Regions from separate parts of the Kitasatospora sp. MBT66 genome, predicted to be linked through region 3. Evidence: riboswitches for the same ligand, from Rfam matches in the RefSeq annotation. Region 3 holds a riboswitch; each other region holds the start of a gene.
What was found. Region 3 has a riboswitch for FMN ahead of BI06_RS29515 (riboflavin synthase). Riboswitches for the same ligand answer to the same signal wherever they lie in the genome.

Region 1 (9,383 bases), 310 kb from region 3:
CATCGGGCCGCGCGGCGCAGCAGGAGGGTGACGGCCAGGACCGCCGCGGCGCCCGCGGCGAGAGCGAGCCAGCCGGTGCCGGTGCCGGTGGCCGTCACGACCGCGATGCCCAGCGGTGGCCCGACGGCCGTCCCCGTGCTCCAGGCCAGCGAGGACAGTGCACTGCCCCGGCCGAGCGAGGCGGGGCCCGAGAACCGTACCAGCAGCGGAAAGAACGCCGAGGAGTAGGCGATCTCGCCGATCGCGAAGAGCGCGGCGAAGGCGGCCAGCAGGGCGGTCCTGGCGGTGCCGTCGGTGGCCGTCGCGAGGGCGCCCGCGCCGAACGCGGCGCACCACAGCAGTGGCGCCGCGATCAGGGCGGCCTCCTCGGCCAGCGCTTCCAGGCGCCGGGCGACGGGGTGCTGGAGCAGCAGCAGGACGAGGGCGTTGCCGGCGGTGACCGCGCTGACGCCGGCCAGGCCGATGCCCATGCCGTGGTGCAGCAGCAGCGGGACGGTCGCCTCGATCTGGGTGAAGCCGGCGGTCGCGAAGAGCGCCTGGGCGAGCATCAGCAGGGCGATCGGACGGCTGCGCAGCAGTGCCCGGTAGCCCGGCGGGTCGGGTTCCCGGTCCGCCGCACCGCTGTCGGGCGCGGGAGGCACCTCGGACACGGCCGGCCGGCGCCGGTGGACCAGCAGGAAGAGTACGGCGAGCGGCACCGAGGCGGCGGCCGCCGCCTCGTACAGCCAGGGCAGCGTGCCCGCCGGGCGGCCGGCGGCGAGCAGCAGCCCGCCGCCGGTGGCACCCAGGCCCATGCCCGCGTTGGTCATCACATGGCGCAGCACGAAGGCGCGGCGCTGCCCCGCGGCCGGCACCAGGGCGGTGACCACCCCGGTGATGGCCGCGTACTGCAGGCCGTAGCCGACGCCCGCGAGCAGGCCGGCGGCCGTCACGGGCAGGCTGCCGCCCGCGACGCCGAGCAGCGCGTAGGAGAGGACCAGCGAGCTGGTGCCGACCGCGCCGACCGCCGCCGCGCTGCCCCGGTCGGCCCGGGGGCCGCCGAGGACCGCGGCGGCGCACCCGGCGGCCGCCATCGCCACGAAGTAGGTGCCGGCGCCGGTCCCGCCCAGCCCCAACTGGTCGCTGATGTAGATGCTGGTCAGCGGGAAGACCAGGCCGATGCCGGCGCTGGACGCCAGCAGGGCGGCCATCAGGCCGTGGAACCCGGCGCCGGGACGGCCGTCCGGCTGCCCGGTTCCGTTCATCGGCCGGCCAGGCCGTCGCGCAGGGCGAGCAGTTCGCGGACCGGGGCGAGGTCGAACGGGCCGGGGACGGAGACGATGATCTCGGTGGCGCCGGCCGCCGCGAACGCCTCGGCCAGGCCGGTCTGCGGGGCGTCGATCATCACGGTGCGGCCGATCTCGCGCGGGTCGCGGCCGACCTTCTCGCACCAGTCGTCGAGCAGGCCGCTGCGGCGGGCGAACTCGGCGACCGGGTCGGTGGAGTCCCAGCCGTACCAGTTCCACAGGTCGGCGTAGCGGGCGACGGCCTGGAGGGTGCGCTTCTCGCCGCCGCCGCCGATGAGGATCGGCAGCGGGCCGACGGGCGCGGGGTTGAGCCGGGTCAGCCGGTCGCGGATCGCGGTGACGGCTTCCTCGAAGGCGTCGATCCGGCCGCCGGGGCCGGGGAAGGGGTAGCCGTACTCGCGGTGCTCCTGCTCGAACCAGCCGGCGCCGACGCCGAGCACCAGGCGGCCGCCGCTGAGCAGGTCGACGGTGCGGGCCTGGTCGGCGAGCAGGTGGGGGTTGCGGTAGGCGGTGCAGGTCACCAGGGAGCCGATGGTGGCGCGGCTGGTCTCGACGGCCATCGCGGCCAGCAGCGACCAGCACTCGTAGTGACGGCCGTTGAGGTCGCCGGTCTGCGGCATGAAGTGGTCCCAGGTCCACAGCGAGTCGACGCCGAGTTCGTCGGCGGCGCGCCAGGCGGCCCGCAGGTCGGCCAGGTCGCAGTGCTGGGGGTGGAGCTGGGCGCCGATCCGCAGGGTGGGGCGGGTGGCGGCGGGGGTGGTGCTCATGGGGGGTCTCCTGGTGGTGCGGGTGCGGGTGGGTGTCCGACGCCTGGAGGGCGCCCGACGGGGTGTCAGGAGGGTGTGCGGGCAGGAGAGTCAGCGCGGTTCGACGAAGACCCGGAAGACCGGCGAACCGGAGCTCTCGGTCAGGGCCTTGTCCGTGTCCGCCAGTTCGTGGCGGGAGGTGACCAGCGGGGCCAGTCCTTCGGCGAGCGCTCCGCTGCGCAGCAGGGCGGCGGCGGCACGCCAGTCGGCGGGCTCCTGGCTGTAGGAGCCGGTCACGGTGAGCTGGCGGCGGTGCACCTCGTAGCCGGGCAGGACGGCGTCGGGGGTGTCGTGGGAGCCGCCGAAGAGGACCAGCCGGGCGCCGTCGGCCGCGGCGCGGAAGCCGGCGGCGATCGCCTCGCGGGAGGCGATGGTGACGAACACCACGTCGGCCTTGGGGAGTTCGGCGAGTTCCTCGGGCGTCACGGCGTGGTCGGCGCCGGCCAGCAGGGCCGCGCCGCGGCGGGCCTCGTCGGTCTCGATCACGGTGACCGAGCGGGCCTGGTGGTGCTGGGCGAGCAGCAGGTGCAGCCGGCCCATGAAGCCGCCGCCGATCACCGCGACCCGGTCGCCGGGCTGGAAGGAGCCGCGCCGGAACGAGTGCACCACGCAGGCCAGCGGCTCGCCCATGGCGGCGTGCAGCGGGTCGGCGTCGCCGACCGGCCAGGCGTGGGCGGCCGGCACCCGGACGTACTCGGCGAGTCCGGCGCCCATGCTGATGCTGCCGTCCGGCAGCAGACTGCCCTGCGGCGCCGCGCAGATGGCGCTGTTGCCGGAGCGGCAGTGGCGGCAGGTGCCGCAGCGGGTGAGCAGGTCCACGGTGACCAGGTCGCCGACGGCGGGGGCGTCCTCCAGTGCGGCGGCGCGCGCGCCGACCTGCTCGACGCGGCCGGAGACCTCGTGTCCGGCGGCCACGGGGTAGACGGGCATGGCGCCGGTGTAGAGCTTGGCCTCCATGGTGCACAGCCCGCAGGCGGCGATCCGGACGAGTACGTCGTCCTCGCCGATCTCGGGGCGCGGGGTCTCGCGGATCTCGACGGAGCCGGGGGAGGTCACCAGGGCTATGCGCATCGGTCGTTCCTTTCGCGGTGCTGTGGTGCTGCGGTGCTGTGGTGCTGATGCAGCGGTGTGGGCTGCTGCGGTGCGGACTGCCGCGTGCGCGCCGGCGCGGCATCGGGGTGCCGCGGTGCGGTGGCGCCGCGCTGTCGCGCTGCCGGGGCACGGGTGGTGCCCCGACGGGCCCGGGCGGTCGGGTGGACCGTCGGACGGCGGGGGGTCGGCTCAGGCCGGGGGAGGGGGAGCGGTCCACCGGGCGGCGGGTCGCCAGTGCGTCCACCGCTCGGTCCACCAGGTGTCGCCGCGGTCGATCCGGGCGGCGAGCCCGGCGGCCTCGGCGCGGACGGCGGCGGCCTGTGCGGGGGTGAAGCCGCCGGTGCGGGCGCGCTCCTCGAAGGCCTCGACGTCCTTCCAGCGGTACGGGCCGCCGTCGGCCGGGATCCAGAGGTCGAGTTCGTGGTCGAGGGTGTCGACGCCCTCGGCGGTGATCCGGTACGGGTCCTGGAAGTTGACGTACCAGCCGGAGAGTTCGTCGGTCTCCGGGTCGCGGAAGGCCCAGACGGCGTGGGCCTCGCCGGGGCGCTGCAGCTGCAGGACGCCGGGGCTGCGCCAGCGGTCGGCGACGGTGCTCCAGCCGTGCGGGCCCCAGCTGAACTCGCCCTCCCCGAAGGCGAGTCGGGTGTCGTGGGCCAGGTACACGGCGAGCAGGTCGGGTTCGTGGGCGACGACCCGGACGGGGTAGCTCAGCCAGACCCGCCCGTCCAGGATCTCCCGGCGCAGCACGATCTGACTCGGCGTCAGCAGCTCGTCGCCGGCTGCGGGCAGGGCTGTGCCGAGGCCGGTCGCCGGCCCGGCCGCGCCCCGGCCGGACGCGTCACCGACGGACGCGGTGGACGCGGTGGACGCGGTGGACACGGCTGACGTGGCTGACGCGGTGGGCGCGGCGGGCACGGCAAAGCGCCTCGGACCGCTCGAAGGATCGTGCATGAACGTCTTGCCCCCGTTTCGCAGTGCCGCCCCCGGAACGCGGGCGGCGAGACTCCGGCCCCCGCCGGAGTGCCGTGCGCCTGCCCCTCGGACCCCTTCCCCAGTGGTTCGACGCAGGTCGAACGGGGGTCGCTACTCGTGGGTAGGCATCGGCGGTCCGGATCTTAGGCACGCCCCCGGCGCATTGGCAATGCCCGCCGAACGGCGGGGTCGGGAACCCCCGATCGGCGGTGTGATGCAGCCCACGGCGCCGCCGGTTCACCGACGCCTTGTCAAGATCGCGGCAAGTGTGCGAGGTTGACGAGCGTTGTTCAAGACGTTTGCGCACTCCGGGGTCGGTGAAATTCCGAACCGGCGGTCACAGTCCGCGACCCGTCCGCCGCCAGCGGCCGGTTGACCAGGTGAAATTCCTGGACCGACGGTTAAAGTCCGGAAGGGAGGCAGTGCGCGGCGGGCAGGTTTTACCGATGGCCGGGGGGATTCCCGTCGGCCGGTCGGTCGCGGGCCGCTTTCCGCCGGAATGCGGTCGACGACCGCCCCTGCACGCCCATCTCCATCAGCCCCGGAAGTCCGCGCCCCGAGCGCGAGGAGAGTTCCGATGGGCCGCACCACGGGCACCACCACCACGGGCACGACCACCGCCGACGCGACCTCGTACGCGGTCGGCGACACCGAGCAGCCGTTCGACTCCGTCGAGTACGCGGTCGCGCAGATCGCGGCCGGCCGGGCGGTCGTCGTCGTCGACGACGAGAGCCGCGAGAACGAGGGCGACCTCGTCTTCGCCGCCGAGCTCGCCACCACCGAACTGGTCGCCTTCGCCATGACCGAATGCCGCGGGCTGCTCTGCGCCCCGATGACCGGCGCGGACCTCGACCGGCTGGAGCTGGACCAGATGGTCCGCGACAACACGGAGCACCACCGCACCGCGTTCACCGTCTCGGTCGACGCCGCGGCCGGCATCAGCACCGGCATCTCGGCGGCAGACCGGGCCCTGACCCTGCGCCTGCTGGCCGAGCCGGGCACCCGCCCGGCCGAGCTGGTGCGCCCGGGCCACGTCTTCCCGCTGCGGGCCGTCGACGGCGGTGTGCCGGCGCGTGCCGGACACACCGAGGCCGGGGTGGACCTGTGCCGGCTGGCCGGTCTGCGTCCGGCGGCGGCCATCTGCGAGATCGCGATGGCGGACGGCGCGATGGCCCGGCTGCCGGAGCTGCGGGAGTTCGCCCGCCGGCACGGCCTGGCGCTGATCTCCATCGCCGACCTGATCGAGCACCTGCGCACCGCCGGTGGTGCGGTCGAGGTCGGAGCGGCGCGGACGGCCGTCGTGGCGGTCGCCGGCTGATCCTGCCGGGAGACCGGCCGCAGGGGGGCGGTTCCGCCGGGAATTCCATTTCCGGGGCGGTGCCGTGATTCGCCCTGCCCGCAGGAATTCCGGCACCGACTCCGGTTAACCCGCTGTTCTCCCGGAATTGACAGTTCCGCAATCCTGCTCCAATAATCGATTCACGGATGCACGCCGACGGGGAGAGGCCTGGTATGTCCGACACCAGCACCACAGAAAAACTCAGAAGTATTTGGGAAGAAGTCCTCGGTACGCCGGTCGGCGACCTGGACGCCGATTTCTTCGATCTCGGCGGGGATTCCCTGCTGGCCCTCGCGATTTCCACCCGGGCCATTGAATCCGGTCTGGACATGCCCCGGTCGGCGGTGCTGCGCCGCAGCACCCTCCGGCAGCTCGCCGAGGCCGTCGAGGACCCACGACTCTTCGATCGCGCCTGAGCGATGGCCATCGTCGTCGTCTACGACCAGGGCTCGGCCTCGCCGCGCGAGGTGATCGCCCTGGGGCGCACGGCTCCGGTACTGGTCGCGCTGGCCGACTCCGAGCACGCCCGGCAGGTCGCCCCGCTGTTCGAGGAGAACTGCGCCGGCGTCGTCACACTGGCCGAGGGGGACGGGGCGGTCGTCGCCCGGCTGCGCGAGTACGGAGCCGCAGGCATCCTGACGTTCAGCGAACGGATGCTCGCCGACACCGCCCGGCTCGCCGGACTGCTCGGCCTGCCGTTCAACACCCCCGAAACCGTAAGGGTGTTGACCGACAAGGCGGCGCAGCGCCGGCGGCTCCGGGAGGCCGGGGTGGACGGTGTGCGCAGCGCGCTGCTCACCGACGCCGACGGCTGGCGCACCGCGCTGACCGAGGTGGGCCTGCCCGCCGTGGTCAAGCCGGTCCGCGGGGAGGGCAGCCGGAACACCGTCCTGGTGACGGATCCGGAGCACGGCGCCGCCGTGGTCGAGGAGTTCCTGCGCGCCGAACCGGCCCTGGTGGTCGAGGAGTTCCTGCAGGGGGCGGACTGCGCGCCGTTCGGGGACTACGTGTCGGTGGAGAGCGCCGTCACCCCCGGCGGGATCCGCCACTTCGCCGTCACCGGCAAGCTGCCGCTGGCACCGCCGTTCCGGGAGTCGGGGCAGTTCTGGCCCTCGCAGCTGGCCCCCGGGCCGGAGGCCGAGGTGGTCGAACTGGCCGACCGGGCGCTCCGGGCGCTCGGGGTCACCCACGGTCTGGTGCACACCGAGATCAAGCTGACGGCCGCCGGGCCCCGGCTGATCGAGGTCAACGGCCGCCTCGGCGGCGACCAGACCGATCTGGCCGCACGCTCCCTCGGGCTCGATCTCGTCGCGCTGGCAGGCGAGTTGGCGCTCGGCCGCGAGGTCGGGCCGAATCCGGCCCGCCCGGAGCGGGTGCACTTCCAGTACTACACCCCCGGTCCCACCGGGGGCGGCCGACTGACCCGGGTCGACGGCCAGGCCGCCGTCCGGGCGCTGCCCGGGGTCGACTCGTACCGGCTCTCGGTACGGCCCGGCACCGAGCTGGCCGCCGGGACGGCTACCACCCTGCTCGACATGCTGTGCGGCTCGGCCGCCGACCACCGGGGCATGACCGCGCTGGTGGAGCGGGCGGTCGCCCTGCTGGCCTACGAGTTCGTCGTCGACGGCCGGCCCGTGACGCGCACCGCCCGGGACCTGCTCGACCACCTCTGAGGCGTCCCGTCCGCGGGCGCCCCGGTGGGCCGTCGGCGCCGCCCCGCACCGCCGGGATCCGAAGGCCACGGCCTCGGCGTGCCCACCTCCGCGAACCACCCCCTGGATGACTCATGCCTACCATCGGCTCGGCCGCCGCCGGGTTCCTGAAGGAACTCGTCCCGGCGCCCGGGGCCGAGCGCCGCATGGGTGTGCTCACGCTCACCCAGTCGCTCGGTACCGGCCTCTTCCTGACCTCCAGTGCCATCTTCTTCACCAGGACCGTGGGCCTGTCCGCCGAGAGTGTCTCGGTGGCCATGTCGGCGGCCGGACTGTGCGGGTTCCTGGCCACCGTCCCGGGCGGGCGGGTCGCCGACCGGTTCGGTGCGCGGCGGCCGCTGGCGGCCAGTTACGGTCTGCTCGCGGTGCTGTTCGTCGGCTACGCCTTCGTCGAGGGTGTGGCCGCGTTCACGGCCGTGGCCTGCGCGATCGCGGTCTGCGAGACTGTCGGCAGCCCGCTGCGCGCGGCCCTGACGCACGCCCTGTTCGGCTCCGCCCGCTCCGCGGGGGTCCGGGCGAGGATGCGCAGCCTGTTCAATCTCGGCTTCACGGCCGGCGCCGGTCTGGCCGGGGCCGCCCTGGCGACGGACTCCCGGATCGCCTTCCTGATCGTGATCGCGGTCAATGTGGCGCTCCAACTGCTGTGTGCCATCATGGCGTTGGGCCTGCGGCCGGACGGACCCGAGGTGGTTCCGGCCACCGCGGGACGCTCCTGGGAGGCCTTCCGGGACCGCCGGTTCCTGCTGGCCACCGCGCTCTCCGGGATCCTGGAGCTGTTCCAGCCGGTGCTCGCGGTGGGCGTGCCGCTGTGGATCGTCAACCGCACCAGCGCCCCGGGCGCCCTGGTGGCGGCCCTGACGGTGGTCAACACCGTTCTGGTGGTGCTGCTCCAGGTCGCCGCGGGCAGGGGCTCGGACACCGTGTCCGGCTCCGGCCGGCTGCTGCTGCGGGCGGGTCTGCTGATGGCGCTGGCCTGCTGCCTGTTCGCCGGGTCCGGCGCCGCCGACACCTCGCTGGCCGTCGTCCTGCTGTTCGCCGGCACGGTCCTGATGACCCTGGGCGAACTCGCCCAGTCCGCCGGCGGCTGGGGGCTGTCCTTCACCCTGCCGCCCGAGGGCCGGATGGGCGAGTACCAGGGCGTGTTCGGGCTCGGCCGGGGCCTCCAGCAGTTCTTCGGGCCCGCCCTGGTGGTCATGCTCCCGCTCGGCATGGGCGCCGCGGGCTGGCTGCTGCTGGCCGGGGTGTTCGTGGTCTGCGGCCTGATCGCCCTCTGGGCCTTCGTCCGGGACGCCCCGCCGGCCGGCGTGTCCGACGAACCGTCGAATGAACCATCACCCATGACGTAGGAGCACCACGTGAGTCCCACCCCCCACAGCTACCCCTCCTTCCGCAGCGTCCTCGCGGACCACCCGCTGGTCCGGATCGCCGGCGCGCACTCGGCGCTCGGCGGCGTCATCGCCGAGCAGGTCGGCTTCCAGGCCGTCTGGGCCTCCAGCTTCGAGATCTCCGCCGCCCGCTGCCTGCCCGACGCCAGCCTGCTCAGCATGAGCGAGTACCTGGACGCGGCCGCGCACATCCAGAAGGCGCTCTCCGTCCCGGTGGTCGCCGACTGCGACACCGGCTTCGGCAACAGCATGAACGTGGCGTACATGGTGGCCGAGTACGAGCAGGCCGGCATCACCGCCGTCTGCATGGAGGACAAGATCTTCCCGAAGATGAACAGCTTCGCGGCGGCCGACCACAGCCTGCTCGACGTGAACGCCTTCGCCCACAAGATCGAGACGGCCAAGAAGTCCCAGCGCAGCGAGGACTTCTTCGTCATCGCCCGCACCGAGGCGATGATCAGCGGGCTGGGCGTCGACGAGGCGCTCAAGCGCTGCGCGGTCTACGCCGACGCCGGGGCCGACGCCGTCCTGGTCCACTCCAAGCAGGCCACCAAGGACGAGGTGCTCTCCTTCCTCGACCAGTGGGACGACCGCCTGCCGGTCGTCGTGGTGCCCACCACCTACCCCGACTGGCACGCCGACGAGGCCCGCGCGGCCGGCGTCTCCGCCGTCATCTACGCCAACCAGGGCCTGCGCGCCACCATCACCTCCCTGCGGTCCGCCCTCGGCTCGATCTACGAGACCGGGCACTCGGCCCACCTGGAGGACAGCATCGCCGGGGTCAAGGACGT
Region 2 (9,383 bases), on a different contig from region 3:
GATGGCCGCAATGGCTCATGGCCGCCACCGGGGACCACGACCTCCTCCAGCAGCCGTGGTCCCCGCAGGGCGCCGTCGCCGTCTCCCGGCTCACCGCGGCCGCGGCGGGAGAGCCCGGCGCCGCGCTGATCGCCACCGGCTCCTGCCTCACCGCCCAGATCCGCGGCGTCCTCGCAGCCCTCGCAGGTGGAGCCCGCCCGCCCGAACGCGGCGGTCCCCGCATCGCCCCCGAAGCACTCGTCTGGGCCGAGCAGCGCATTCTCGCCCTCGAACGACTCGAAACCGGCAGCCCCGTCCCCCAGCACGCCCTCTACCTCGCCGCCCGCACCGAGTACCGGCTGATCACCGATCTGCTGACCAGCCACGGATACGACCGCGCCACCGGCACCCGACTGCTCCTGCTGTGCGCCCGCACCGCCACCCTGTGCACTTGGACCAGTCACGTCGCGGGAGACGAAGCCTGGACCGAGCGCTACAACCTCGCGGCGATCCGTGCGGCCTCTGCCGCCGGAGCACCGCATCACACCGTCGCCTACCTCACCCAGCTCTGCTACCGCCACCTGCGCCGCGGCGACCCCCGCGACGCGCTCTCCCTGCTCCGGGCCGCCCGCGCGATCGTCCCCCGCCCCACGCCACGTCTGGCCGTCAAGCTGCACGCCCGTCAGTCCGTCCTCTCCGCCCGGCTCGCCCAACGCACCGCCGGCCTGCGCGCCCTGGACCGCGCCGAACACGCCCTCGCCGCGGCCTCACCGCAGTGGGACCCGGAAGCCGATCCCACCAGCGGCAACATCAACGAGGACTACCTCGACTTCTCCCGCGGCCACACCTGGCTGCGTCTGGGGCAGCCCACCCGCGCACTGTCCTGCTTCAGTGCCCTGCTCGGCGACCGAGCGGCCCCGGACCGGTCCCCGAGCCCCTACGACCCCGTCCAACTGTGCCCGGCCGTCGAGGCCCAGCTGGACGCCGGACGGATCGACGAGGCCGCAGCCACGATCCGCCGCGCCATCGACCGTACCGGCGGTTTCCTGCCCGGACTCGCCAACCGCTTCCGCCGCTACCTGGCCCCCCACGCCGGCCACCCGGACGTGCGGGAACTCCTGGAGCGACTGGCCGAACGCCCCCCGGCGCACGCCGTACCCGACCGCGGGCAGCAGAACCCGTGAGATCCGACCCGGCCGGCCGTGATGTACCGCCGGAGCCGGACGGACCGGTGGGAACTGCGCACGGGGATCGTCCTCCGTCCTCGATCGGATCGAGGAACGTCGGGACGCTCAGACAGGGGGCTCGGTGGCCAGCCGGTAGGCCACCAGGTCGCCCACCGAGATCAGCACCAGCCCGTCGCGCGCGGCGAGTTGCTGCAGGTCGTGGAGGCGGGCCATGCGCCAGTCCGGCCGGACGACCTCGCACATGGCGGTCACACCGGAGAGCCCCGCCAGGCGGGACAGGTCCACCCCGGCCTCGGTGTGGCCGTCGCGCTCCAGCACGCCGCCGCGAGCGGCGCGCACCGGGAAGACGTGGCCCGGCCGGGCGAAGTCGCCCGGCGCGACGGCCGGGTCGGCCAGCGCCTGCACGGTGCGCGCCCGCTCCTCGACCGGGATGCCGGTGGTTCCACCGGCGATCAGGTCCACCGAGACGGTGAAGGCCGTGCCGTGCAGACCGGAGTTCTCCGCCGCCATCTGCGGCAGGTCGAGTTCCTCGCACCGCTCGACCGGCACGGCCGCGCAGACCACGCCGGAGGTGTGGTCGAGCATGTACCGCAGCGCGGTCTCGTGGGTGTACTCGGCAGCCACCATGAGGTCGCCTTCGTTCTCGCGGGACTCGTCGTCGAAGACGATCACGAAAGCGCCACGGCGGAAGGCCTCGATCGCTTGCTCAACCTGCTGCAGGCGGTCGGCTCGTGGGAAACGCGTGGTTGCCATCTGCTCTCTCCTGAGGTCGGGAAACCCTGGACCGGGAGGTCCGGAGGGTTCACTGGTCTGCGAGAGAACGCGGCCATCCGGAAAGACACATGCTTGCGCGCACGGCCCTCCACAATGGACGGCGCCGAGTGCGCGGGGAGGGACGGCGAACGGCAGCTCGCCCCCGTGCACAGACGCCGTTCCGGGGAAAGCGAGCACCAGGTCCGCACGGTGGGGCGGCAAGCCCACTACCGGCCGGACACGGTGTCGCCGCGCACTGCCTTCCATCCGGACTTTCACCGTCGGTCCTGGAGTTTCACCAGGTCAACCAGCCGATGGCTTCGGCTGGGTCGCGGACTTTGACCGCCGGTTCGGAATTGCACCGACCCCGGAGCGCGCGAACACTCAGACCGATCATGACACGTGTGCCCCGGGTTGTGGATGTGTGCCCCGAAGGAGGCAACAAGTCGGTGGCTGGGGGACGGTCCGTCACATCGACTTCCCGCTTGCTCTCCCGAGGGCGACCCGCACCGAGACGAACACCTCCAGCAACGCAGGTCGTCCGCGACAACGCCCTCGCCGTCGCGGGCGAGGGCGGTGTCGCGGATTGTCCGCATGCGTTCCGTGACCCCGTGCCACGTGGGCGCGAAGCACCGGCCCTGGGACCACGTTGGACCACGCCAGATGAGCGCCCATGAAGGCTGAGGGATGAAAACGGACGCTTGTGCGCAAGGAAAACACTGGGTCACCGTCAGCAGTTCGCAGGCCCAGTACGCCTGGTACCGCGACATGATCGCCGCCTGCCGGGCGCGGGATGCGTCACCGAGCCGGTAACTTAGCTGCAGCACAGTAGAGTTCGTGAGAGTCGTGACTGCCGCTAAAGATCTGCCCGTCATGGCCGGCCTGTTCGACGGACCGAGGGCCCCCGTACCATCGGGGGGCCGGTGGCGGCGGTGACGCCGGTCGGCTGACACGTCAGGGAGGGTTCGGGTGGCGGACGGCAGGCACGAGGACGGCGATGCGAACCCATCGGAGTTGGCGGCGCTGCGACTGAGGCTCTACCTAGAGTCGCTCCAGCTCCTGATGCCCGAGCCGCAGTTCAAGCTTCTGAGGGACCTTCTGTACGGCTATGCCGAGCTCGGCGGAGGCCGGATCGAGGTGAAGCTGGACGACGAGGAGCGGGAGCTGTTCACACCTGCCGTGCAGCACGAACTGCTCGTTCTCCTCGGCCTGCTCGGTGCCATGGCACCTGGGCACGAGGACCGCGCCGACCACGTGGTGGCCGACCTCGGTGACGGTGAGTGGGTCAAGGGGGCCATGTCGCTCGTACCGCCGGAGGTCGCCTCCGACCCGACCCGCCTGCGCCGACTGCGTGACAGGTTCGACGCTGTGGAAGGCGAGCGGGCGGGCGACCGTGCGACGGTGGAGGGCATCGCCGAGGTGAGCGGGATGGCGGGGACGGAAGAGAACTGATCTGAGTGAGTTCAGCTCCGCAGCTGCCTCTCCGACGGCTGACCGAGCCGGGACGTGGCCTTCGTCCACGGCGAAGAGACAGTGCCGAGCACAATCCTGCGGATCGCCCTGACCGGACTCGTGCGGTGATTGCCGATGACCAGCCGGCTGCCGGTCGGGCTGCGCTCGGGAGGGGAGGGAACGCAGGAACCCGGTCCAGGACACCTCGGCCCTGTGCGGATTGCGGTGGTCGATCCTGGTCTCGCAACCAGGGTCTGTGCCCGGTAAGCAGCAGAAGAGGCAACTGCTGCCGCGAGGCGATGCTGTGGGTGGCGTGCGGTGGATCCTGAGTGGGTGTGAACCGAGGTTGTACCCCGGACAGGCCCCACTCGTTGTTCGCTCCCGTCCACCAAGGGCGGGAGTCAATGCTCGTCGGTCTCGTGACGGCGGACCGCGGGCGCCCCACGGCCCCGCGGTCCGCCGCTGCCGCTACCGGACCGCCGCCACGGGGCGGGGTGCCTCGGGGGTGGGCTTCGGCAGGTAGTGCTCCGTGTGGCCTTCGACGTGGAGGTGGGGGAGGCGGCGGTCCAGCCAGGTGGGCAGCCACCAGTTGCCGCGGCCGAGCAGGTGCATCACGGCCGGTACCAGCAGCAGTCGGACCAGCGTGGCGTCGATCAGGATGGCCGAGGCCATGCCGACGCCGATGACCTTGATCGGCAGGTCGGGGGACGGGACGAAGGCCGCGAACACGGCGACCATGATGGCCGCCGCGGCGGTGATGACCCGGGCGGTGCCCGCCAGTCCGCTGACGATGGACTCGGCGTTGTCGTTGCTGCGGAGCCAGGCCTCACGCATCCGGCTCACCAGGAAGACCTCGTAGTCCATCGAGAGGCCGAACAGGACGGCGAAGGTCAGCACCGGAACGAAGGCCGGCAGCGGGGTGGGGCTGTCGATGCCGATCAATCGGCCGGCGGTGCCGCCTTCGAGGGCGAGCGCGACCACGCCGTACGCGGCTCCGACGGAGAGCAGGTTCATCACCGCGGCCTTGAGGGCGACGGCGAGGCTGCGGAAGGCCACCAGGAGCAGGAGCATCGACACCGTGACCACGCCGCCGACCAGCAGCGGGATGCGACGGGAGATGTTGTCGGTGCTGTCGATCGCGCTCGCGGTCGCCCCGCCGACGTGCACCCGGACGCCGGGGCCGACCGCACCCGGGACGACGTGGTCGCGGAGGTCGCGGACCAGGGACTTGGTGGCGCTGGACTGCGGACCGCTGTCCGGGACGACGGTGAGCAGAACTGAACGGCCGTCGGTGCCGGGCACCGGAGGGGTCACCGCCGTGACGCCGGGCACCGCCTTCAGCGCGGCGGGCAGCGCGGCTGTCGCGTCGGCGGGGGTGCCCGGCGCCAACTCGGCGACCAGGACCAGCGGTCCGTTGCTGCCGGGTCCGAAGCCGGCGGCCACCGTGTCGTACGCCAGCCGGTTCGAGCGCCCGGCGGGGTCGTTGCCCGCGTCCGGGAAGCCGAAGCGCACGCCCAGGAACGGTGCCGCGAGCGCCAGCAGGACGACGACGCCGGTGACGGCACCGAGGACGCGGTAACGCTCGACGAGCCTGCTCCAGCGCAGCCAGCCGGCGCCCACCGAGTTCCCGCCCCGGGTGGCGCGGCGCCGGGGCAGGGGCAGTCGGAGGCGCTCGATGTGTCGGCCGAGGTAGCCGAGCAGGGCGGGGAAGAGCGTGGTGGACGCGGCGATCACGACGAACACGGAGAGGATCGCCGAGACCGCGGCGCCGCGCATGAACGACAGACCCATCGCGAACAGCCCGAGCATGCTGACCACCACGGTCGTTCCGGCGACCACGACCGCGCGACCCGCGGTGTCCAGCGCGGCGACCGTGGCGGCCTCGGGTTCGAGCCCCTCGGCGCGCCACTCGCGGAACCGGGTGACCAGCAGCAGCGCGTAGTCGATGCCGACGCCGATGCCCAGCATCGCGGCGAGCGAGGTGGACCAGTCCGGGACCGGCATGATCGCGGCGAGGACCGGCAGCAGGGTGCTGCTGACCGCGAGCCCGCCGAGCGCGGTGAGCATCGGCAGGCCGGCGGCCACGACCGAGCCGAAGGTGATCACCAGGATCACGGCGGCAGCCGCGATGCCGATGGCCTCCGAGCCGATCGCGCCCTGCTCGGCCTGCTGGACCGTCATGCCGCCGAGGTGGACGCGCAGGCCGCCGTCGACGGGGCGGGCGAGGTCGAGCAGCCGCCGAGTGTCCGCCTTCGGCATGTCGGGTGCGACGGCGACGTCCAGGTGGATCTGCCCGAGGGCGGTGCGGCCGTCCGCCGACACCTTGCCGCGCGGGCCGTACGGGTCGTCGATGCCGCTGACGTGCGGAACCTCCGCCATCCGGGCGAGCAGGTCCTTGACCCGGTCACGGGTGGCGGCGTCGGTCACGCTGCCGTCCGCGGTCAGCACCAGGCTGATCGACTCACCGCCCAGCCCGGGGAAGTCCCGTGTCAGCAACTGCTGGGCCTGCTTGGAGTCCGAGCCGGGCGCGCTGTAGTCGGCGCTGTACTTGGCGCCGAGGCCGGCCGAGAGGCCGAAGGCCGCGCCGGCGGCGAGCAGCCAGAGCAGCACCGTGCGGCCCCGGTTCCGGAAGCTCCAACCGGCTATGCGGCCGAGGGGGCCGGGCCGGTGTGACCCGCTCTCGCCGGCGGCTGTCCGCCGGCCGTCGCGCAGTCCCTGGGACATGTGGTCCTCCGTGCGTCGTCAGGGGCTCCGCCCCCAGACAATGCGTTACGCTTCATAACGCACATGATGAAGCGTAACGTTCCCCTCGGTGGGCACGGATTGTCAACGCGGTGACTGGTACGGCGGGCGGATGGAGATGCGATGACGGATGGGTCGACCGACGAGAGCGGGCAGCTGAGCCGCCGCGAACGGCTGCGCGCCGACACCGTGGAGGAGATCAAGCGCGCGGCCCTGACCCTGATCGTCGAGCGCGGCGCCGCGAACCTCCGCTTCACCGACATCGCCCGCAGCATGGGGATGACCCCGCCCGCCCTGTACCGCTACTTCGCCGACCGGGACGAGCTGCTCACCGCCCTGGTCGCCGACTCCTACGACAGCCTGTCGGACGCCTTGACGGCAACCCGCGGGACCGTGCCGCCGGACGACCTGGACGGCCGCTTCGGTGCCACCTGCACTGCCTACCGCACCTGGGCGCAGCGGAATCCGGAGCGCTTCGCCCTCATCTTCGGCTCCCCCGTACCCGGGTACGCGGCCCCGCCGGACGGGCCGACCGTGGCGGCCGGTCAACGGGCGATGGATCACATGGCCGAACTCGTCGCCGACACGGCCGAGCGCGGCCGGCTCGGCAGCTCGCTGGTGCCGGACCCGGCGGAAGCCCTGATGCTGGCCTGGGCCACGGTTCACGGCTTCGTCACCCTCGAGGCGCACGGCCACTTCCACATGCTCGACCAGCAAGCGCGGGACCGCCTCTTCGCAGTCCAGGCGGGCGCCGCCGCGCGCACCGCAGGCCTGTCGCCGGCCGTGGACCAGCGGTGATCAGGTCCCCGTCGGTGGCCCGACAGCACCGAGCTCCCTCGAGCCCCGGCGGCGCACCCCCACGGCCTCCTGCGCCCGGTGCCGCGATCTGACCGCCGCCCACCGGGCCCGACCGGTCCGGCGGTTGAGGCCCCCTCGGGTCCGACGCCGGTGTCCCGGGTGTGACATCGGCCACACCGGTGCCCGCCGGGGGGTGGTCAACTGGCGCTCGCAGTGGTCGAATCCGCAGGTCATGGGCACAATGCGGCGCTCCGGGCGGGCCGGGGGCGGGTGAATGATCTGGCTGGCCGGGGAGGTTTGGGCCTAGCCTGCCCGCCATGTCCCAGAACACGAACACTCCCGGTTTCCCCGGGCAGCCGGCCGCTCCGGCCGGCGACTCCGCCAAGGTGCAGCGCCAGGTGCAGAAGCAGGCGGGCGTCGGACCGGTCACCGGTGGCGGCGGCACCCTCTTCTCCGAGCCCGTTCTGGTGGTGAACCAGAAGGCCAAGCTGATCGAGCTCACCAACGAGTACGCGGTCTTCGACCAGAGCGGTGCCACGCTGGGCTCGGTGGTCCAGGTCGGTCAGGGCGCGCTGCGCAAGGCGATACGGCTGCTCACCTCGCTCGACCAGTACCTGACCCACAAGCTGGAGATCCGGGACGCGAACGGCGCCCCGGTGCTGCTGCTGACCCGCCCGGCGAAGTTCATCAAGTCGCGGGTGATCGTGCAGCTTCCGAACGGTCGGGAGGTCGGCCAGATCGTTCAGCAGAACGCGATCGGGAAGATCAACTTCGCGCTGGAGGTCGGCGGGCAGAAGGTCGGCGCCGTCAAGGCCGAGAACTGGCGGGCCTGGAACTTCTCCATCGTCGACGAGACGGACACCGAGATCGCCCGGATCACCAAGACCTGGGAGGGCCTGGCGAAGACGATGTTCACCACGGCCGACAACTACGTGCTTCAGATCCACCGCCCGCTCTCCGACCCGCTGCTCAGCCTGGTCGTGGCGACCGCGCTGACCGTGGACACCGCGCTGAAGCAGGACGCCCGCGGCCTCGGCTAGTCACGACCGCAACGACCGCAACCCGTCGTTGTCCGTGCCCCGCCCCTCCGTCCGGGGGTGGGGCACGAACGGCGAACGCGGCGGGATCAGTTGGGGCGGCGCCGGGTGAACTCCGCGATCTGGGAGCGCCGCAGGGCGTCGAACTTGAGGTCCTCGCGGCTGGGGTCGGGGAGGACGGCATTGGGCCAGACCAGCGCCAGTTCGTAGCCGAAGTCGGCGAGCCAGTCGAGGCGTTCGGTGAGGACGGCGCCCGGTGCCTGGGTCTTTCGGGACTGCTGGAGGACCGGCCAGGGGTTCTGGGTGCGGCGCATCGGTCCGATCTGGTCGAGCACCACCTTGTCGCCGCGGGCGGCGGCGTCCCGTTGCAGGGCGTCCAGCTCCCCGGCGGTGATGCAGCCGAACTCGCCGAGGAACGGGCGCGGGCCGCTCAGGCCGGACAGCACCGGCAGGGCGTCCACCCCCCGGAGCGAGGCGTAGTAGTGGAACTGCGGGCGGGTCACCTTGACGCTGCCGAAGACGTTGGCGATGTCCCGGTGGAAGCGGTGCCCGACGGTGGACGGCAGACCGGCCGCCTCCACTGCCGCGACGCAGTCCCGCATGAGCGCGGTGAGTGCGTCCTGATTGACGTACTGGCCGAAGAGGTCGCCCGTGATCGGGCTGACGCACCAGTACGGCTCGTTGACGACGTCCACGGCGTGAACGACCTTGCGGTGCTTGGCGATCGCCGCGACCAGCGGCTTGACGGTGCCGTTGACGAAGGTCGCCCGGAGGTTCCGGTCCTCGGCCACGGCCCGCCGGCCGCGGCCGTAGTTGAGGTCGGTGGGGGTGGGCGGCCCGGGGCCGAAGTACGTCAGCGACCAGGCCTCCGGCTCGTCGAAGAAGCCGAAGTCGAGGAGGACCGGGATGATCCGCATGTCCGCCTTCTCGCACTTCACCAGGAGCTCCTCCACGTCGTCGAGGAACTTCGGGTGGATCCGTTGCGGTGGTTCGAAACGCCAGCGGGCAGCGCCGTTGAGGGCGCTGACGCAGAAGACGGTGCCGTCGTAGTTGACGCCGTGCGCCATCAGCCACATCCGCACCACGGTGACGCCGAGGCCGCGCAGCGTGGCCAGGTTCCGGTCCAGGTCGGAGCCGGCCGCCTGCCACGGATGCGGTCTGCCCTTCTCGTGGATGTTGGGCCCGATGGTGATCGGGTCGTTGCGCATCCAGGGGTAGTTGACCCCGACCTCCATCAGGACCTCCAACGCCCGGCTTCCGCCGGCTCAGCTCATCTGCGGGAGATTGGTGTTGAGTTGGATGTCGGTGCCGGAGGACGGGGTGTACTCGTTCCACTCGGCGATCAGCTCGCCCTTCTCCCCGGGCTGGACGACGGGAACCGGCGTCACGGTGCCGTCGTGCCGGTGCAGCAGCCGGTCGACGGTCAGCCGGCCGG
Region 3 (9,383 bases):
AAGCCATGATGGGACTCACCATACGGCGTGCGGGCGGACCGGCGGTAAACAGTTCCGGACCGTGGACAGTCCGGTGGACGTCCACGGTCCGGGTGGCGCTCCGGCCGATCGGCCGGAGACCGGCCCTCTAGAGGGCGCGCAGCGCGAGGGCGGTCGCGACGGCCGCGGTGACCGCCTCGTGGCCCTTGTCCTCGGTGGAGCCGGGCAGGCCGGCGCGGTCCACCGCCTGCTGCTCGTTGTCGCAGGTCAGTACGCCGAAGCCGACCGGGACGCCGGTGTCCACGGAGACCTGGGTGAGGCCCGCGGTGGCGGCCTGGCAGACGTAGTCGAAGTGCGGGGTGCCGCCGCGGACGACCACGCCGAGGGCGACCACGGCGTCGTAGCCGCGCTCGGCGAGGCGCTTGGCGGCCACCGGCAGCTCGAAGGTGCCGGGGACGCGCAGGACGGTCGGCTCGGCGACGCCCAGTTCCTTGAGGGCGCGGTGGGCACCGTCGAGCAGGCCGTTCATCACCTGCTCGTGCCACTGGGCGGCGATCACGGCGACCTTGAGGTCGGCGGCGTTGTCGATGGTCAGCTCGGGGGCTCCGTGGCCGCTCATGTGCGGTGCCTTTCGGTGGTTCGGGTTGCTGGTTGCGGGTTGCGGATCAGTACGGGGGTGCGGGTGCGGGTCGGTGCAGGGGGCGGTGCGGCCGGGTCAGCCGTCGAGGCCGGGCAGGTCGTGGCCCATCCGGTCGCGCTTGGTCCGCAGGTAGCGCGCGTTGTGCTCGCCGGCCGGGATCTCCACCGGCTCGCGGCCCTTGACCTTGAGCCCGTGCTCGGTGAGCGCGGTGAGCTTGTCCGGGTTGTTGGTCAGCAGCGTCAGCGAGCGGACGCCGAGGTCGCCGAGCATCTGGGCGCCGATGCTGTAGTCCCGGGCGTCCGCGGGCAGGCCCAGGTCGAGGTTGGCGTCGACGGTGTCCCGGCCGCGCTCCTGGAGCTCGTAGGCGCGCAGCTTGTGCGCCAGGCCGATGCCCCGGCCCTCGTGGCCGCGCAGGTAGAGCACCACGCCGCGGCCGGCCTCGGCGACCCGGCGCAGCGAGGCCTGCAGCTGGGGGCCGCAGTCGCAGCGCAGCGAGCCGAGCACGTCGCCGGTCAGGCACTCGGAGTGGACCCGGACCAGGACGTCCTCGCCGTCGGGGAGCCGGCCGTCCTCGGCGAGTCCGCCGGCGACCAGCGCGATGTGCTCGACGCCGTCGAGGGTGCCCCGGTAGCCGACGGCGGTGAACTCGCCGAACGCGGTCGGCAGGGAGGTGACGGCGGCCCGGTCGACGTGCAGCTCGGTGCGGCGGCGGTAGGCGATGAGGTCCTCGATCGAGATGATCGCCAGGTTGTGCTCGCGGGCGAAGGCCACCAGTTCGGGCAGCCGGGCCATGGTGCCGTCGTCGTTGACCACCTCGGCGATCGCGCCAGCCGGCGGCAGGCCGGCCAGCCGGGCCAGGTCGACCGCGGCCTCGGTGTGGCCGGGGCGGACCAGCACGCCGCCCTCGACGGCGCGCAGCGGGAAGACGTGCCCCGGCCGGGCGAGGTCGGCGGGGCCGGTGCCGGGCGAGGCGAGCAGGCGCACGGTGCGGGCCCGGTCGGCGGCCGAGATGCCGGTGTCGACGCCGTCCCTGGCGTCCACCGAGACGGCGTAGGCGGTGCCCTTGCGGTCCTCGTTGACCTGGGTCATCGGCGGGAGCTTGAGGCGGTCCAGTTCGGCGCCGGTCATCGGGGCGCAGATCACGCCGGAGCTGTAGCGGACGGTGAAGGCCATCAGCTCGGGGGTGGCGGCGGAGGCGGCGAAGACGATGTCGCCCTCGTTCTCGCGGTCCTCGTCGTCGACGACGATCACGGCGCGGCCGAGCGCGATGTCGGCGACGGCCCGCTCGACCGGGTCGAGGACGAACTCGGCGGCGCTGTCCCCGGCCGGGGTCGCGGTGGGGTGCTCTGCCGGACGCGTGGTGGGGTTCTCGGTCATGCGGAGGCTCCCTGGAGGGCGGGGTCGGTCACGGGGTGTGCGGTGCGGCCGCGGAGCCACCAGGCGCGCAGGCCGAGCAGGACCAGGACGAAGTACACGGAGTAGGTGAAGCCGGAGAAGACCAGCCCGTTGTTGAAGGCGAGCGGCACGCCGACCAGGTCGACGGCGATCCAGGCGAACCAGAACTCGACCCAGCCGCGGGCCTGGGCGACCATCGCGGCCAGGGTGCCGACGAAGATGTAGGCGTCCGGCCAGGCGTCCCAGGACAGTTGCGGGACGGCGGTGAAGAGCGTGCCGACCGCCAGGGTGCCGAGCGCGGTGCCGCCGATCAGCGCGGCGCGCTCACGGCCGGTGGCGAAGCGCACGGCGACGTCGCCGTCGCCCCGCCTGCCGCGCTGCCACCGGGTCCAGCCCCACACGGCGGCCGTGATCACGACTATCTGCTTGCCGACGCCGCCGCTGAGGTGGGCGCTCCAGTAGGCGCCGACCAGGACCAGGCCGGAGAGCAACTGGACCGGCCAGGTCAGCCGGGAGCGCTGCCAGCCGAGGGCGAGCGCGGCGAGGCCGAACAGGTTGCCGATGATGTCGGAGCGGTAGACGTCCTGGCCGAGCAGGTGGACGGTGCCGTTGAGCCAGTTCACCGTTCCTCCCCCGGGGTGGTGTCGGTCGCGTCCGGCACGTTCGCCCCGGGCAGCGGCGGGAGGGTGCGGGCCTCCAGCAGCCGCTCCACGTACTTGGCGAGGACGTCGACCTCCAGGTTGACGCTGTCGCCGACGGCCCTGGTGCCGAGGGTGGTCAGCGCGAGGGTGGCCGGGATGAGGCTGACGGTGAAGCTGTCGCGGGCGGCCTCGACCACGGTGAGGCTGACGCCGTCGACGGTGATCGAGCCCTTCTCGACCAGGTAGCGCGAGACGGAGTCGGGCAGCGAGAACCGCAGCACCTCCCAGCGGAGTTCGCCGGCCGCGTCGCGCTCCCCCGGTTCGCGGCCCAACAGCCGCCCGGTGGCGTCGACATGACCCTGCACCAGATGTCCGCCGAGCCGGGCGCCGAGCGCCATGGCGCGCTCCAGGTTGACCCGTCCGCCGGGCTTCAACTCGCCCAGGCTGGAACGGTGCAGTGTCTCGGCCATCACGTCGGCGCTGAACTCGCCGGTGCCCGCCGCGAGTTCCTCGGGGCTGTCGACGACGGTCAGGCAGACGCCGTTGACCGCGATGGAGTCCCCGTGCCGCGCGCCCTCGCAGACCACCGGGCCGCGCAGACGGATTCGCGAGGAGTCGCCGATCTCCTCGATCGACACGACCTCGCCGAGCTCTTCGATGATGCCGGTGAACACCCGGGTTCTCCTCGCGCTTGGGGCGCGGACTCCGGGGTGCGGCACGGGAGAAGGACGCGGACAGGCGCGGGCAAGGGGTACACGGGCGCCGGACGGCAACGGGACCCGTCACCGGGCTGCCGCCGAACCGGGCGCCGGAACGAGGGGGGACCCCGTCCGTCGCCGCACACCGCCTCCCGAGGTCCACCGGGGGACCACGGGCCCTGCTCACTCGTCCGCCGCGCACACCTCCCATCCGGACTTTAACCGTCGGTCCAGGAATTTCACCTGGTCAACCGGCCGCTGGCTGCGGACGGGTCGCGGACTGTAACCGCCGGTTCGGATTTTCACCGACCCCGGAGTGCGCTGAACGTCACTGCTGATTCTGCCGTCATTCTGCCATGATCCGCGCGGAGCCAGGGAGAGGTGTCCACTGTGGCCTCTTTCACTCGGCGCCGGGGAATGGACGACGCGGGTCGCCGGAGGGGGTTCGCCGCCCGCGCGGGGCCTCCGGCGGCGCGCCCGCGCGGGGCGTCCGGTGGCGGTCCGGGGTGCGGCGGGCGCAGGCTGGTGGTACCGGGGCGGCGGCACGCGCCGTCGCGGGCGACCGCAGGAGGTGCGGGAGCTATGGCCAAGTTCATGGACGTCCACCACGGGATGGCCGGCATCACCGAGGAAGAGTTGCGGATGGCGCACCAGGCCGACCTGGCGATCCAGGCCGACGAGGGCGTGACCTTCGAGCAGGCCTGGGCCGATCCGGAGTCGGGCCACGTCTACTGCCTGTCCGAGGCTCCGTCGAAGGAGGCCGTGCAGCGGATCCACGAGCGCACCGGGCATCCGGCGGCCGAGGTGCACCCGGTTCCGCTGATCGTCTGAGCACGACCCGGCGGCGGGCCCCGGCGGATCAGGGCACGGGGACCGGCGTGAAGTGGGTGACCTCCGGCGGGTGGGCCAGGTACCGCAGTTCGCCCTCCGACCAGACCGGTCGGATCCGCCACATCGGCCCCGCGTAGCCGAGCAGCGCCGCCTCGTCGCGCCAGCGGCTGACCACGAGCACCCGGTGCCCGCCCTCGGTGACGGAGCGCAACAGCTCGCCGCCGAGGCAGCCCTCGGTGCGCCCGAGTTGTGGGAGCACCTTGCTGGTCAGCACCTCGCAGAACTCCTCGATGTGCCCGGCCATGACCTGCCCGGCCCAGATTCTGATGATCACGGCGACCACCTGCCCCGAAAGCGTCCTGGCCCCATTATCGACGCGAAAGCGCTGGTGGCGAGGGGTTCGGGCAGGATTTCCCGACGGTGACGGGCCGCGTCGGCACGGGCTCGGTTACGTTGATCGGTATGACCAGCACACCGGAATCCGTTGTTCCGTCAACACCCGGGCCGGACCGGCCCTCCGGCCTGTTCGAGGCGCTCGCCGCCACCTCCGTGCGTGACGCGGCCGGGCTGCGGGAGGTCTACGAGCAGCCCGGGGACCACGCGCGCCGCAAGCAGGTGGACCGCATCCACGAGGTCGCCCGGCAGCTGATCGCCTGCTCCTCGCTGGTCCTCCTGGCCAGCACGGACGCCGAGGGACGCTGCGACGTGTCGCCGCGCGGCGGACCGGCCGGACTCGTGTCCGTGCTGGACGAGTTCACCCTGGCGATCCCGGACGCGACCGGCAACAAGCGGCTGGACACCCTCCACAACATCGTCGGGACCGGCCGGATCGGGCTGCTGTTCGTCGTGCCGGGCCGGGACACCACGCTGCGGGTCAACGGGCGGGCCTGCGTCTCCACCGATCCCCGGCTGCTGGAGCAGCTGACGGCGGTCGGCAAGCCGCCGCGCAGCGCGATCGTGGTCGCGGTCGAGGAGGTGTTCGCGCACTGCCCGAAGGCGTTCCTGCGCGCCTCGGCGTGGAAGCCGGAGAACTGGCTCGCCGAGGACGCCCAGCCGAGTTCGGCCGAGGTCACGCTCTCGCACCTGGCGGACCCGTCGCTGACCGTCGAGGCGATCGAGCAGAACGAGCGGGAGGCCCTGCTCTACCGCTACGAGTAACGGCGGGAGCGTGGGCGGGAACGACGGTGCGGGGCCGGGCCGGGGCTGCTCGTGCCGCCCCGTCCGGCCCCGCACGACCGCCGGGGTCAGGCCGCGGCCCCGGACTTGGCGACGTCCACCACGCTCGCGCCGTTCGCCGCCCGCTGGACGGCCTCGACGCCCTTGTGGGCGGCGTCCTTGCTCGCGTAGCCCTGGCCGGTGGCGACGATCTCGCCGTTGCCCGCCTTGAGCCGGAACCGGAACTTGCCGCCGGCGTCCTCGTACACCTCGAACTTGCCCGCCATCCGGGCCACCTCCTCGTCGACGGGACGCGCCGCGCGCCCCACCTGCACGGTGCGCCCGGGCGCCGTCGGCCCGCACCCGCTCGGGGTCCGGACGGGTGACCCCGGCCGGAGCGGGTGCCGGGGCGGCCCGGGGCCGGTTGAATGGACGGATGGACTGCGTCTTCTGCGCGGTGGTCGCCGGCACGGAGCCCGCGCACCGGGTGCTGGACGACGAGGTGGCGGTGGCCTTCCTGGACCGCCGGCCGCTCTTCCCCGGCCATGTGCTGGTGGTCCCCCGCGACCACCGCCCCACCCTCACGGACCTGCCGCCGGCGGACGTGGGCCCGTTCTTCCTGCGGGTGCGGCGGGTGGCGGCCGCGGTGGAACTCGGACTGGGGGCGGCGGGGAGCTTCGTCGCGGCGAACAACCGGGTCAGCCAGTCGGTGCCGCACCTCCACGTCCATGTGGTGCCGCGCAACCCGAAGGACGGGCTGCGCGGCTTCTTCTGGCCGCGCCGGGCGTACTCCGACGAGGCGGACGCGGCGCTGGTCGCCGAGCGGCTGCGCGCCGCGCTCGCCCCCTGAAGCCGTTGCCGCCGGAGCCGCCCGGCCTCAGGTCCGGCCCTCCGGCTCAGCCGACCCGGACGTTGTCGACCACCCAGTACCAGTTGTTGCTGCCGGTGTACCGGAAGCGCAGCCGCAGCCGGCTCGCGCCCGCCGGGACGGCCAGGTCCAGCCGCTGGCGGCCGTTGGTGTCGGCGGTGTAGCTCTTCACCTCGACCGGCGTGCCGCCGTCCCAGACCGCGAGCACCCGGGCGGTCTGCACGCCCTCCGGCCGGTAGAAGGTGTTGAAGGTGACCGGGACGCTGCTCCGGCCCGCCACCGGGTACTCCGGGCTGACCAGGGTGGAGTCGTAGTTCCCCTGGAAGGTCTTGTCGGCCCACTCGTCGGAGTCGGCGACGGCGAAGACGTTGCGGGAGCGGACGTTGAGCTCGCGGTTCTGGTCGCGCTGGGCCTTGGTCCAGAACTCGTCGGTGGTGAACGACCAGCCGCGCCACTCGGTGACGCCGCCGGTGCCCATCGCCGAGTTGTCGACGGACCAGCCGGCCGGCGCGGTGCGGGTGAAGCCGAGGACGCCGGCCGGGATGCCGGTCTCGTCGACCCGGCCGGTGAGCTGCGGGCGCAGCGCGTCGAAGTCGTCCGGGACCAGGGCCGGGATCGGGGTGCCGTCGAGGCCCCAGGCGGGGTCGGCGGTGATGCCGAGGTGCGCCAGGGCGGTGGGCGCGATGTCGACCATCCGCACGTCGTAACGGACCGAACCGGCCGGGAACGCCGAGCCGTTGGCGATCACGAAGGTCTGCCGCTCCTCCCAGGTGGAGCCGCCGTGGCCGCCGGTGGGGGTGTGGCCGTGGTCGGCGGTGATCATCACCAGCCAGTCCTCCTGGGCGTAGCCGGCCCGGCCGCGGACGGCGGTGAGGATCTGGCCGACCTGGGTGTCCACGCCCCGGATCGCGTCCAGGTAGGCCTGGCTGGCGGAGCCGCTGCTGTGGCCGGCGTGGTCGACGTTGTCGAGCTGGACGAAGACCGCGTCGGGGTTGCCGTCGCGCAGCCGGGCGACGGCGCGGGAGGTGGTGCCGGTGTCGTACTCGGCGGACGGGGTGGCGACCCGGGTGTCGACCCGGCCGGAGTAGATGGTGTCGGCGATCGGCGCCCAGGACGCCACCACGTAGGTGGAGAGCGCCGGGTTCGCCGTCTCGACCCGGGTCAGGAAGTCGGGGTAGGTGGCGAAGGCGGGGGCGGTGAAGTTGTTGTCGAGGACGTTGTGCTTGTCCGGCCAGACGCCGGTGGCGATGGTGGACCAGCCGGGGCCGGAGGAGGTGCCGGCCATCGGGCTGGTGTAGAGGCTGCTCGCGGCGGTGAGGCCGCCGGCCATCAGGGCGGCGAGGTTCGGGGCGCCGGAGTCCTTGATGCGGGTGAGCATGGTGCCGTCCAGGCCGATGACCAGGACCTTGGGGGTGCGGGCGGCGGCAGCGACGGCGGTGGCCGCGCGGGCGGCGGTGGCGGCCAGCGGGCCGGCGGCGAGGGCCGCGGCGGCGGTGCCGAGGAGCAGGCCGCGGCGGGACAGTCCGGGGGCGGCGGGGCTCTGCGGGGTGGCGTGGGTGTGCTGCGCGGCGGGGGTCCGGGCGTTCACGTCGTTCTCCTGATGCGTCGTCATGGCGCGGAACGGGGCGGTGACTACGGTCGGAGCAGCGGATGGCCGGGGGTCGCCGGGTTTCCGACCCGGGTGTGAACAACGCCCGAATTCGGTCCAGACCAGTTATCTTTCTGTGATCAAGGCCGACCCGTGAAGGAAGTCGGAGGAGGGGGCCGGAGGAGGGGCCGGGGGAAGGTCAGTCCGCCTCGAGGCGGGTGGTGAAGCTGAAGCGGTCGCCCCGGTAGAGCGAGCGGACCCGCTCCACCGGCCGGTCGGCGGAATCCCTGGTCAGCCGGTGCAGCAGCAGCATCGGGAGGGCGGGCGGCGTGCCGATCAGCAGCGCCTCGCGCGGGGTCGCCAGCACGGTCTCGATCCGCTCGTCCGCGGCGCCGAAGGAGATGCCCACCTTCTCGCCGAGGTACGCGTACAGCGAGGACCCGGGGTCGAACTCCTCCTCCAGCCCCGGCACCCGCCCGACCGCCAGGTAGGTGCTCTCCAGGCCCACCCGCTCGCCGTCCGCGAGCAGCACCCGCTCCAGGTGCCAGACCGGATCGCCGGCGTCGATCCGCAGCTGCCCGGCCAACTGGGGGTCGGCGCCGAGTCGTTCGAGCCCGATCAGGGTCCGGCCCGGCACCCGGCCCTGGCGCCGCACGCCCTCGGTGTAGCTGGCCAGCGAGAGCGGCTGCTCCAGCTTGGGGCCGGCCACCACCGTGCTGCGGCCGCGCCGCCGGACCCGGCCCTGGATCAGCAGCTCGCGCAGGGCCTGGCGGAGGGTCTCCCGGGCCACCTCGAAGCGGGCGGCGAGCTCGCGCTCGGTCGGCAGCACGCCCCCCTCGCCGAGCTCGTCCAGCAGCGCCTCCAGCTGGCCCTTGACGGCGTAGTACTTGGGCACCCGGCCGTGCTCCGGGATGCCCGACCTGATCGGTGCGCCGGGGCCCGACCGGGCGTCGGCGTCGGGGGTCTGATCCACCCGGACATCCTCCCAGACCCGGCAGCCGGGCCATGACAGGCCGTCGGGGCGCCGCCGGTCCACCCGCCGACGGGCGCATTCCGGGCGATTCGCCCCGACCCCCTTGACAGGTATAGACCACTCCGCTTGAGTCTGGAACAGCCCCGCACCCGGCCCGCACCCCGGTCGGCCCGTCCCCCACGACGCGCCCCCCAACGCGGGGCCCCGGCTCCCCTGCCCCGACGTCCCGTCCTCCACGACCGTGCGGCCCCCACCGCACAAGGGGTGATCAAGTGTCCACGAAACGCCTGCTCGCACTGCTCTCCGCCGTCCTCACGGCGCTCGCGGTGATCCTGCTGCTGCCCGCCGCCAACGCCAGCGCCGCCGTCTGCGCGACGCCCTGGAACTCCTCCGCCGTCTACACCGGCGGGGCCGCCGTCTCGTACAACGGCCACAACTGGCTCGCCAAGTGGTGGACCCAGAACGAGCCGCCGAGCACCGGCGGTTCGGGCGTCTGGTCCGACCAGGGCGGCTGCGGCACCGGCCCGAACCCGACCGGAACGCCCACCCCCACGGGCACCGTCAACCCCGGCGGATTCCCGGTCAGCCAGGCGCAGTTCAACCAGATGTTCCCGA

Region 1: it holds a riboswitch for FMN, as region 3 does, so the genes downstream of both, ribB (3,4-dihydroxy-2-butanone-4-phosphate synthase) here and BI06_RS29515 (riboflavin synthase) in region 3, are expected to answer to the same signal.
Region 2: it holds a riboswitch for FMN, as region 3 does, so the genes downstream of both, ribB (3,4-dihydroxy-2-butanone-4-phosphate synthase) here and BI06_RS29515 (riboflavin synthase) in region 3, are expected to answer to the same signal.

What each region holds. Positions count from the first base shown of each region.
Region 1 covers NZ_JAIY01000010.1:1,416,916-1,426,298, reverse strand. Annotated here, with positions in the region: gene BI06_RS30755 (MFS transporter) at 1-1,244, opposite strand, end outside; gene BI06_RS30750 (LLM class F420-dependent oxidoreductase) at 1,241-2,053, opposite strand; gene BI06_RS30745 (zinc-binding dehydrogenase) at 2,144-3,163, opposite strand; gene BI06_RS30740 (DUF402 domain-containing protein) at 3,374-4,063, opposite strand; FMN riboswitch at 4,456-4,586, shown strand; partial or broken gene ribB (3,4-dihydroxy-2-butanone-4-phosphate synthase) at 4,734-5,429, shown strand; gene BI06_RS30730 (acyl carrier protein) at 5,669-5,911, shown strand; gene BI06_RS30725 (acetyl-CoA carboxylase biotin carboxylase subunit family protein) at 5,915-7,168, shown strand; gene BI06_RS30720 (MFS transporter) at 7,282-8,553, shown strand; gene BI06_RS30715 (isocitrate lyase/phosphoenolpyruvate mutase family protein) at 8,563-9,383, shown strand, end outside.
Region 2 covers NZ_JAIY01000014.1:104,228-113,610, forward strand. Annotated here, with positions in the region: gene BI06_RS34965 (hypothetical protein) at 1-1,163, shown strand, start outside; gene ribB (3,4-dihydroxy-2-butanone-4-phosphate synthase) at 1,272-1,919, opposite strand; FMN riboswitch at 2,169-2,299, opposite strand; gene BI06_RS34975 (hypothetical protein) at 2,889-3,371, shown strand; gene BI06_RS34980 (MMPL family transporter) at 3,840-6,095, opposite strand; gene BI06_RS34985 (TetR/AcrR family transcriptional regulator) at 6,237-6,911, shown strand; gene BI06_RS34990 (LURP-one-related/scramblase family protein) at 7,229-7,951, shown strand; gene BI06_RS34995 (hypothetical protein) at 8,038-9,183, opposite strand; gene BI06_RS51605 (hypothetical protein) at 9,214-9,383, opposite strand, start outside.
Region 3 covers NZ_JAIY01000010.1:1,109,733-1,119,115, forward strand. Annotated here, with positions in the region: gene BI06_RS29495 (phosphoribosyl-ATP diphosphatase) at 1-7, opposite strand, end outside; gene ribH (6,7-dimethyl-8-ribityllumazine synthase) at 128-598, opposite strand; gene BI06_RS29505 (bifunctional 3,4-dihydroxy-2-butanone-4-phosphate synthase/GTP cyclohydrolase II) at 695-1,996, opposite strand; gene BI06_RS29510 (nicotinamide mononucleotide transporter family protein) at 1,993-2,637, opposite strand; gene BI06_RS29515 (riboflavin synthase) at 2,634-3,329, opposite strand; FMN riboswitch at 3,549-3,676, opposite strand; gene BI06_RS29520 (SCO4226 family nickel-binding protein) at 3,936-4,184, shown strand; gene BI06_RS29525 (antibiotic biosynthesis monooxygenase) at 4,213-4,518, opposite strand; gene BI06_RS29530 (MSMEG_1061 family FMN-dependent PPOX-type flavoprotein) at 4,647-5,342, shown strand; gene BI06_RS29535 (DUF1508 domain-containing protein) at 5,429-5,626, opposite strand; gene BI06_RS29540 (HIT family protein) at 5,776-6,189, shown strand; gene BI06_RS29545 (alkaline phosphatase family protein) at 6,236-7,819, opposite strand; gene BI06_RS29550 (GntR family transcriptional regulator) at 7,995-8,768, opposite strand; gene BI06_RS29555 (glycoside hydrolase family 19 protein) at 9,041-9,383, shown strand, end outside.